One region of the Pantoea sp. E2023-21 genome, then DNA from elsewhere that is predicted to be linked to it. Evidence: predicted binding sites of a transcription regulator. Region 1 holds the regulator's gene; the other holds the start of a gene.
The links. Region 1 encodes Fur, which represses iron uptake genes when iron is present. Its sites were predicted from a motif close to ATAATAATGAGAACNACTATCAA; they were not measured.
Positions count from the first base shown of each region.

Region 2: a site for Fur is predicted at 2,756-2,778, ahead of ACRQ84_RS03750 (TonB-dependent siderophore receptor). Genes of this name have one in related genera too.

Region 1 is NZ_CP195344.1:320,619-325,001, forward strand. It holds gene glnS (glutamine--tRNA ligase) at 1-911, shown strand, start outside; gene ACRQ84_RS01555 (hypothetical protein) at 1,146-1,541, shown strand; gene fur (ferric iron uptake transcriptional regulator) at 1,602-2,051, opposite strand; gene fldA (flavodoxin FldA) at 2,406-2,936, opposite strand; gene ybfE (LexA regulated protein) at 3,074-3,349, opposite strand; gene ybfF (esterase) at 3,517-4,281, opposite strand.
Region 2 is NZ_CP195344.1:775,563-779,945, forward strand. It holds gene ACRQ84_RS03740 (flagellar brake protein) at 1-144, opposite strand, end outside; gene ACRQ84_RS03745 (GlsB/YeaQ/YmgE family stress response membrane protein) at 331-579, shown strand; gene ACRQ84_RS03750 (TonB-dependent siderophore receptor) at 642-2,741, opposite strand; gene treA (alpha,alpha-trehalase TreA) at 3,004-4,383, opposite strand, start outside.

The sequences.
Region 1 (4,383 bases):
ATCCGCGTCAGTATGAGTTCTCGCGCCTGAATCTGGAATACGCCGTGATGTCGAAGCGTAAACTGACTCAGTTGGTAAGCGAGAAGGTTGTAGAAGGCTGGGACGATCCGCGCATGCTGACCGTTTCCGGTCTGCGTCGTCGTGGTTACAGCGCCGCTTCTATCCGTGAGTTCTGCCGCCGCATCGGCGTAACCAAGCAGGACAATATCGTGGAGATGGCGTCATTAGAATCGTGCATTCGTGACGATCTCAATGAAAACGCGCCACGTGCCATGGCTGTAATGGATCCGCTGAAGGTCGTAATCGAGAACCTCCCTGCAGGTCATGAAGAGATCATCAGCATGCCGAATCATCCGAACAAACCGGAGATGGGCACGCGTGAAGTGCCATTCAGCCGTGAAGTGTGGATCGATCGCGCTGACTTCCGTGAAGAAGCCAACAAGCAATATAAACGTCTGGTGCTGGGTAAAGAAGTGCGTCTGCGTAATGCCTACGTGATCCGTGCCGAACGTGTGGCGAAGGACGATGAAGGTAATATCACCTGCATCTACTGTACCTGCGACGTTGATACTCTGAGCAAAGATCCAGCTGATGGCCGTAAAGTGAAAGGCGTCATCCATTGGGTTTCTGCTATTCACGCGTTGCCAGCGGAATTCCGCCTGTATGATCGTCTGTTCAGTGTGCCAAATCCGGGCGCGGCTGAGGATTTCCTCACCACCATTAACCCGAACTCACTGGAGACTAAACAAGGCTTCGTTGAGCCAGGTCTACGTGTAGCCGAGCCAATGGCAGCGTACCAGTTTGAACGCGAAGGTTATTTCTGTGCTGATAGTGTGTATTCACAGCCATCCAAACTGGTGTTTAACCGCACCGTTGGCTTGCGTGATACCTGGGCAAAGATCGGCGATTAAGCGTTTTTGACATCACGCGATATGATCATGTAAGGGCGAGCAATCGCCCTTTTTTATTATCTCTATTTGGCAAGCTACAACCTTTTATGCTGCCCGCCTCATCAAGCCTATAATTCCTCATTTGCGACTATTCTGACTTTAGAATAATTAACCCATTTGCCAGTGTGAAAAACTTTTTTTCAGGTAGGCTATGCGCTCTCAGACGTTGCTCCGCGGGTTATCTAAGGAAAAAAAATGACAAGTCTCGCTCAGGAAGCTAAGCATAGCGTGGTCGTTTTACATCAGCTTATCGAACGTATTTTCAATCAGGCAGAAGGTAGCGACGACAGTATTGACCTGTTTTTGTCGTACTTTCATCCCGAATTTAAAATGGTGACGCCGCAAGGCAAAAGATTGGATCTCAACGAAATGGAAGTGCTTTTTCGCCAGCTGCAGGGACAGCGTGAAGGTATGCGCATTGCGACCAGTGAGCACGCCATCATTTCGCAGCAAAGCGAGGAAGTGACGATTCAGTATCGTGAATTACAGATGATGAACGGTACCAATCAGAGCCGCATTTCACTGGCGGTACTGGATTGCAGCACCACCATTCCTCGCTGGCGTTACCTGCAAGAAACTTTCGTTGCCTGATTTCAGGTATAAAAAAACCGGCTCAAGCGCCGGTTTTTTTATACTGCATAGCACACTCAATTACTTATCGTGGAGCGAGTCGTCTTCGCGGCAGTCTCCCAGCGCACAGTGACCGTAGAGGTACAGGCTGTGGTTGCTGAGTTTGATGCCATGGCGAGTGGCAATTTCACGCTGACGCGTTTCAATTGATTCATCGCTGAATTCGATAACTTTGCCACAATCCAGGCAAATCAAGTGATCATGGTGATGCTGCTGAGTCAGTTCGAAGACAGATTTACCGCCTTCAAAGTTATGACGGGTTACGATGCCCGCGTCGTCAAACTGGTTAAGAACGCGATACACCGTCGCCAGGCCAATCTCTTCGCCCATATCAATCAGGCGCTTGTACAAATCTTCCGCACTGACGTGATGGGACTCGGGGCCAGGTCCCTGAAGCACTTCCAGAATTTTCAGTCTGGGTAGCGTGACTTTCAGGCCAGCCTTCTTCAATGCGGAGTTGTTGTCAGTCATGCGGATATTGTCCTGTTACTTTGCTAGTCACTTGCGGCGCAGGGGCCTTGAATGTTTAGGTCAACGCGCATTCTCATTTGCGTCTCATTATAGAACTCAAGCAGTGAAATGAAAACCAAAGCAACGTCCTTAATCACCAAAGGCTGTAAGGATAATGTCACTAACGTCTTCATGACGCTTGGGTTTTGGATTCCATTTCACTCAGCCTCATTCTACTGCCAGAGGAATAAGCGGATGACCATTGCGGGTATTCTACAGATTTGCGGGGAAAAGTTAAAAAACCGTAGCTATTATTTTTATAGGAAATTCCGTTACCCGATGTGAGATTACGCCCACATCGGGCAGAGCAGGGAATCAGGCTTCAATAATCTCTTTCAGCTGCAGCTCGTCAAAGATCTGCTTAACCCACTTCTCAACACGTTCGTTGGTCAATTCCGGCTGACGATCTTCGTCGATAGCCAGACCAAGGAAGTTTTTATCATCGGCCAGGCCTTTTGATGCTTCAAAATGATAGCCTTCAGTTGGCCAGTGACCGACGATCACCGCACCGTTCGGCTCGATGATGTCACGGATGGTGCCCATCGCATCACAGAAGTACTCGGCGTAATCTTCCTGATCGCCACAACCAAACAACGCTACCAGCTTGCCATTGAAGTCAATCTCTTCCAGCGTCGGGAAGAAATCATCCCAGTCACACTGCGCTTCGCCGTAATACCAGGTTGGAATGCCCAGCAGCAGGATGTCGAAAGCCTCGAGATCTTCTTTGGTGCTCTTAGCAATGTCATGCACTTCGGCGACATCTTTACCCAGTTGTTTCTGGATCATCTTTGCAATATTTTCAGTGTTGCCGGTATCGCTGCCGAAGAAAATGCCTACGATTGCCATGGGTTAGGTAACCTCTTAAATCCTGATTGTGAATGTAAGTCAGTTGACTGCACAGTTATGCGAATAATAGCAGACCGGTAAAAAGTGCGGAACGTGTAAAGCCGTGACTTTGTGTTCCAGCGTGCGGTCTTCGTGCGTTACGACAGTTTGAGCTGTGCCAGCAGCATTTGTTCAATCAATTCGCTGCGACTGATATTTTGCTGATCGGCCAGCGTGCTGAGCGCGTCAACCGCTTCGCTCGACATCTTCAGCTCAACACGACGCAGCCCACGCACTTTATCGCGCTTGAGCTGATTACGTTTGTTGATGCGTAACTGTTCATCACGCGTCAGCGGGCTAGTTTTCGGGCGACCAGGACGCCGCTCGTCTGCGAAGAGATCAAGCGTAGTGCGGTCTGTCTGTTCTTTTGCCATGGTTTGTAAAACTGAGTGGGCGCGAACGGCGGAAAGGCGCTGCGCGATTAAAACATTATCGGCCCGACCACGGCGAAAAACACGCTGTGGCAAATTTTTAGCGCGACATCATACTCCAGCGCCTTCCCTGACGCCAATCCTAAAGCGCAAGCGGCAAGCTTTTGCTTTTACAGGTTAAAGAAACGCCGAACGGCGCGTAACACCGCATCGGGTTTCTCAGCATGCACCCAATGTCCGGCGCCGTTGATCACGTGCGCATGCGCCTGCGGGAACTGACGCAGCAGGGCATCGCGATGCTGATTATCCAGATAAGGCGAATCGCCGCCGCGGATAAACAGTGCCGGATGCGACCACGCAGGAATTTCCTCCCAGCCGGATAGGGTGCTGTAGTTATCCCACAGCACGGGCACGTTAAAGCGCCATTCGCCTTCAGCGAAAGACTTAAGGATAAACTGGATCACGCCATCCTCAGCAATATGCTGACGCATCACTTCAGCGGCTTCACTGCGACGCGTGACGCCCGCAGCGGTGACGGCACGAATAGCGGCAAAAATTTCGTCATGGCGGCGTGTCTGATAATCAACGGGCGCGATATCGATCATCACCATTTTTTCAATGCGTTCTGGCGCAATCGCGCTGAGCGCCATGGCGATTTTGCCACCCATTGAGTGGCCGATCACGCCAGCGCGATCGATGTTGTGTGCATCCAGCGTTGCGACAATGTCCTGTGCCATGGCGTGATAGTTCATCACATCGCTTCGCGGGGACAAGCCGTGGTTACGCACATCAACCTGCAGTGTGGGACGAGCATCGCGCACACCTCGCGCCAGCACGCCAAGATTATCAAGGCTACCAAAAAGACCATGGATTAACAGAATCGGCGTGGCATCAGGGGTAGATTGTTCAGTTTGCAGACGGGCGTTCAAAATCATGGCTAAAGTTCTTACGGTTGTGACCTTGGCTTAGGTTATCATGGATTCACCTGTCCAGCAGTCAGGCCGGTGGGCATTAGGGCATATTCCGACTTTTGCCCG
Region 2 (4,383 bases), 450 kb from region 1:
ATCGGCTGACAGCAAGCGGCTGATAAACTGACCGCGCGAGAAATTCACCATCAACAGGGTTTGAAAACGCAACAGGTCTTTCATCACGCCTAAAACAGCTAACGTGCCTCGCTTGAGGTATTGTTCTTTATCGGCTTCACCCACGTCCTGCTCCACTTATCCGATTATTATTTTCACGACTGACAATGCTGTTCGTCTGTTATCGGCGACGCTTCGCTAAGCTTTAGCCTGCGAACGATGATTTACTGTGCTGAATTGCGATGCAGATCAAAAAATCCCGGCTATACTTGTTGCGGTGAACACATTGATTAATAAAGTAAGGAGCAGTAAATGGGTATTCTTTCATGGATTATTTTTGGTCTGATTGCCGGGATTATCGCCAAGTGGATTATGCCGGGTAAAGATGGCGGCGGCTTTATCATTACCGTGGTGCTGGGTGTGGTAGGTGCGGTTGTCGGTGGCTGGATCAGTACCCTGTTTGGTTTCGGTAAAGTTGATGGTTTCAACTTCGGCAGTTTCGTGGTGGCGGTCATTGGCGCCATTGTGGTGCTGTGGATCTACCGTAAAGTGCGAAGTTAACCGCGCAGAGATTTGATGAAATCCGCCATCCCGCAAAGGATGGCGGATTTTTTTATGCCTGCTTAAAAGTCGTAGCCCACCGTGGCCATCACGGTACGCTCAGCCCCGCGATAGCAGTAACCGGTGCCGTAACAGGCGGCCAGATATTTTTTATCGGTCAGGTTGTTGGCATTAACCTGCAGCCAGGCGCCTTTCAGCTGCGAATTCCACGCACCAAGATCCGCGCGTACCGACGCATCAAACAGCGTCACGGATGGCAAACGCGTAGTGTTCTCGTTATCGGCCCATTGCTTACCGATATAACGCACACCGGCACCGGCGCTCAAGCCGTAATCAAACTGATAATGCCCCCACAACGACGCCATGCTGTTCGGCGTGACATACGGCGTATGGCCTTCGTTACCGTCTACGGAATCCTTAAAGCGCAGATGGTTCAGCGTGTAGCCCGCGATGGTGCTGAAGCGCGGTGTCAGCTGATTACTCGCCTCCAGCTCAATGCCCTGCGAATGCACTTTGCCCGACGGCGTGTACGTGCCGTCCTGCACGTTGCGGTTGGCGACATCGTCCTGCGTCAGATCGTACACCGCGATCGAATACATATCGCGCGTGCCCACCGGCTGATATTTCACGCCCGCTTCATACTGCTCAGAGGTGGTCGGTTTCAGCTGATTGCCCTGCGGATCGGTTAATGAAGCTGGCGTAATCGCCTGGCTCCAGCTCACGTAAGGTGAAATACCATTGTCGAAGGCATACAACAGCGCGGCGCGGCCACTGATGTGATCGTCCTGACGACGGCTGGTGCCGTTTTCCGAGACGATGCGGTCATAGCGGCCCGATAAGTCCAGATGCCAGCGATCCAACTGCAACTCGTCCTGCAGATACAAGCCGGTCTGATAGTAGCGGCGCGTCTGCGATGTCCAGGAGAAGTCCGGCATGATGCCCACTTCTTCACCGTTCCACGCATTCAGCGCGCTGGCGGCGCCGCTGGCTTCAGTAATGTCGTTTTTATAGCGATGATACTCCGCGCCCAGCGTCACACGATGCTGGACCGCGCCCGTCGCAAAATCGGCCTGCAACTGGTTGTCGTTAGCCCATGCGCTGAGCGAAGAACGCTCGCCGGAGAAGTAGCGGTTCAACAGGTCTGGATTGGTGGCATTCCAGCCAATTTGATACACCTGATCGAGCTCGGTATTCGAGTGGCTATAGCTGCCGGTGGAGTGTACCGACCATACTTCGTTGAAGCGGTGGGAAAAGTCATAGCTATAAATCTGTTCACGACGCTTGAACTGATCGAGCGCGCTGTCGCCTTCGTAAAAGCCGTCGCTCAACGTGCGGCCATTGTGGCTGTAAAGCGTGCCTTCTGCTGGCACCGATCCATGATAGCCGCCAGAGGGATCTTTCTGCAGGTAGGCGCGCAACACTAAATTGGTGTCTTCACTTGGCTGCCACATCAGCTGCGGTGAAATCGCGTACTTCTCTTCACGCGTGTGATCGTACTGCGTATCGCTGTTGCGCGTGATGCCGGTTAAGCGAAATGCCCACTGATCGTTAATGGCGTTGGTGTAATCAAACGCAGCGCTATTGGTGGCGTTCGTCCCGCTCGACAGGCGGAAATGGCCCTCTTCGGCGAACTGTGGACGCTTACTCACCATGTTCACCAATCCACCCGGCACCGTTTGGCCATACAACGCGGAAGAGGGACCTTTAATCACATCAATACGATCGAGGAACCAATTATCCACCTGCAGGATGTTGAAGCTGCCGCCGTCACTCATGACGCGCAGGCCATCGAGGAAGGTGTTATCGACATCGCCGCCGTGGAAACCGCGCAGCGCGATGGTGTCGTAGCGCGTGGCCGCGCCGCCAAAGTTGGTGAATACGCCCGGCGTGTAGCCCAGTGCCTGATTAAGATCTTGTGCGCCCTGATCTTCCATTTGCTGACGCGTTACCACCGAGATGGATTGCGGTGTGGTAATCAGCGGCTGATCGGTTTTGCTGGCACCGCTGCTACGCGTGGCAAGATAACCCTGCGTCGGTGAGGTGGCGCTTTCTTGCGGTTGCGCCGTGACGACAATCGACTCTTCGGCGAAGCTGGCAGCCGGTAAAGCCAGCGCCAGCGCACACAGCACGCGGCCACGTTTAAGGGTAAACAGCGAGGTCATGAGAGGTTCCTGTTGTTTTAATGAGAATGACTATAGAAATTAGATTGAGAATTATTATCTTTTGCGAGGTGTGTTTCAAGGTGTGAATTTGTTGTAAGAAGGGTATGAGAAAAATGCACAAGGTGGCACGAAGCATCCGTAGCGGCGCAATTTATTGCGCATTCTTTGGATGGGCATAATGCCGCCATTATTACGCGCGATAAATCGCGCCGCTACGGATTGTGCGGTTGCCGGGTGTATTCACCCGGGCTAAGGAACAAGGTTACTTCGTGGAGGTTAACGCCGGCATATCAGGAATATCACCGGCGCTGTTACAGGTTTTGTCTTTCGGGCAGTACTTGTCGAGCAGTTTCAACGTCACGCCATTGGTCCAGCCGAAACCATCCTGCAACGGATACTCACCGCCGCCTCCGCCGCCCAACTGTGCGCCTTCAACCACATACTTCTCCACCAGTTTGTGCTCCTTGTCATAGGTGGCTTGCACGTTTTGCAGGAAGCGCTGACCAATCTGCTGCGCCAGTTTCGGTTGGTTATAATGCTCCAGACCTTCCACCGCCACCCATTGTAGCGGCGCCCAGCCGTTTGGCGCATCCCATTGCTGGCCGTTATTCACCGTGGTGGTCACCAGTCCGCCCGGTTTCAGCAGCTGTTTCTCCACCGCTGCAGCGGTGCGTGCGGCTTGCTTGTCGCCGGCCAACTGCATATAGAGCGGGAACAGCGTCGCGGCGGTCAGCTGTGGGTGAACCTGCTTCTTCTGGAAGTCGTAATCGGCGTACCAGCCTTTTTTGTCATCCCAAAGATAGCGATTGATCGCGGCCTGACGTTTCTCGGCATCCGCCGCAAACTGTTTGGCTTTGTCATCCTGCTTGTCCAGTTTGGACGCTTTAGACAATGTCTGTTCGAGGTGGAACAGCAGGCTGTTGAGATCGACCGGTGCCAACTGCGTGGTGCGGATGGACGCCAGATTGTGCGCATCAGTGAACCAGCGCGAACTGAAATCCCAGCCTGACGCCGCACCCGCGCGCAGATCGCGATAGACCTGCTGCTTGTTGCGCTCTGGCGCTTTATTGGCAGTGTTAACGTCATCCAGCCAGGATTCGGTACGCGGCGCATCGCGATCGTCCCAGTAGCGGTTGAGCAGCGTGCCGTCGCTGAGTTTGATCACACGTTTGCTGGCCTGTCCGGCAGCGACTTTGTCGCTGTCCGCCATCCAGTAATCGTACTCTTTCTGCAACTGCGGCAGGTATTGGCGATAGACATCGTCGCCTTTATGCGTCGCCAGCAGGTCAACCATCAAGCTGAAGAACGGCGGCTGCGAGCGGCTGAGGTAGTAACTGCGGTTGCCGTTGGGGATATGGCCATATTTATCGAGTTCGGTGGCGAAGTTTTCCACCATATCCTGCACGCGATCCCAGTGACCGCTCTCCGCCAGACCGAGCATGGTGAAGTAGCTGTCCCAGTAATAGACTTCGCGGAAACGGCCGCCAGGCACGACGTAAGGTTTTGGCAGCGGCAGCAGCGAATCGTACTGGCTGGCGCTCTGCGCCGTGCGCGTCAGCACCGGCCATAAACCGTTGATGTGCTCACGCAGGCTTTGCCCGGCAGGCGGCACATATTTGTCTCCCTCTTTTGGTAGCGTGAA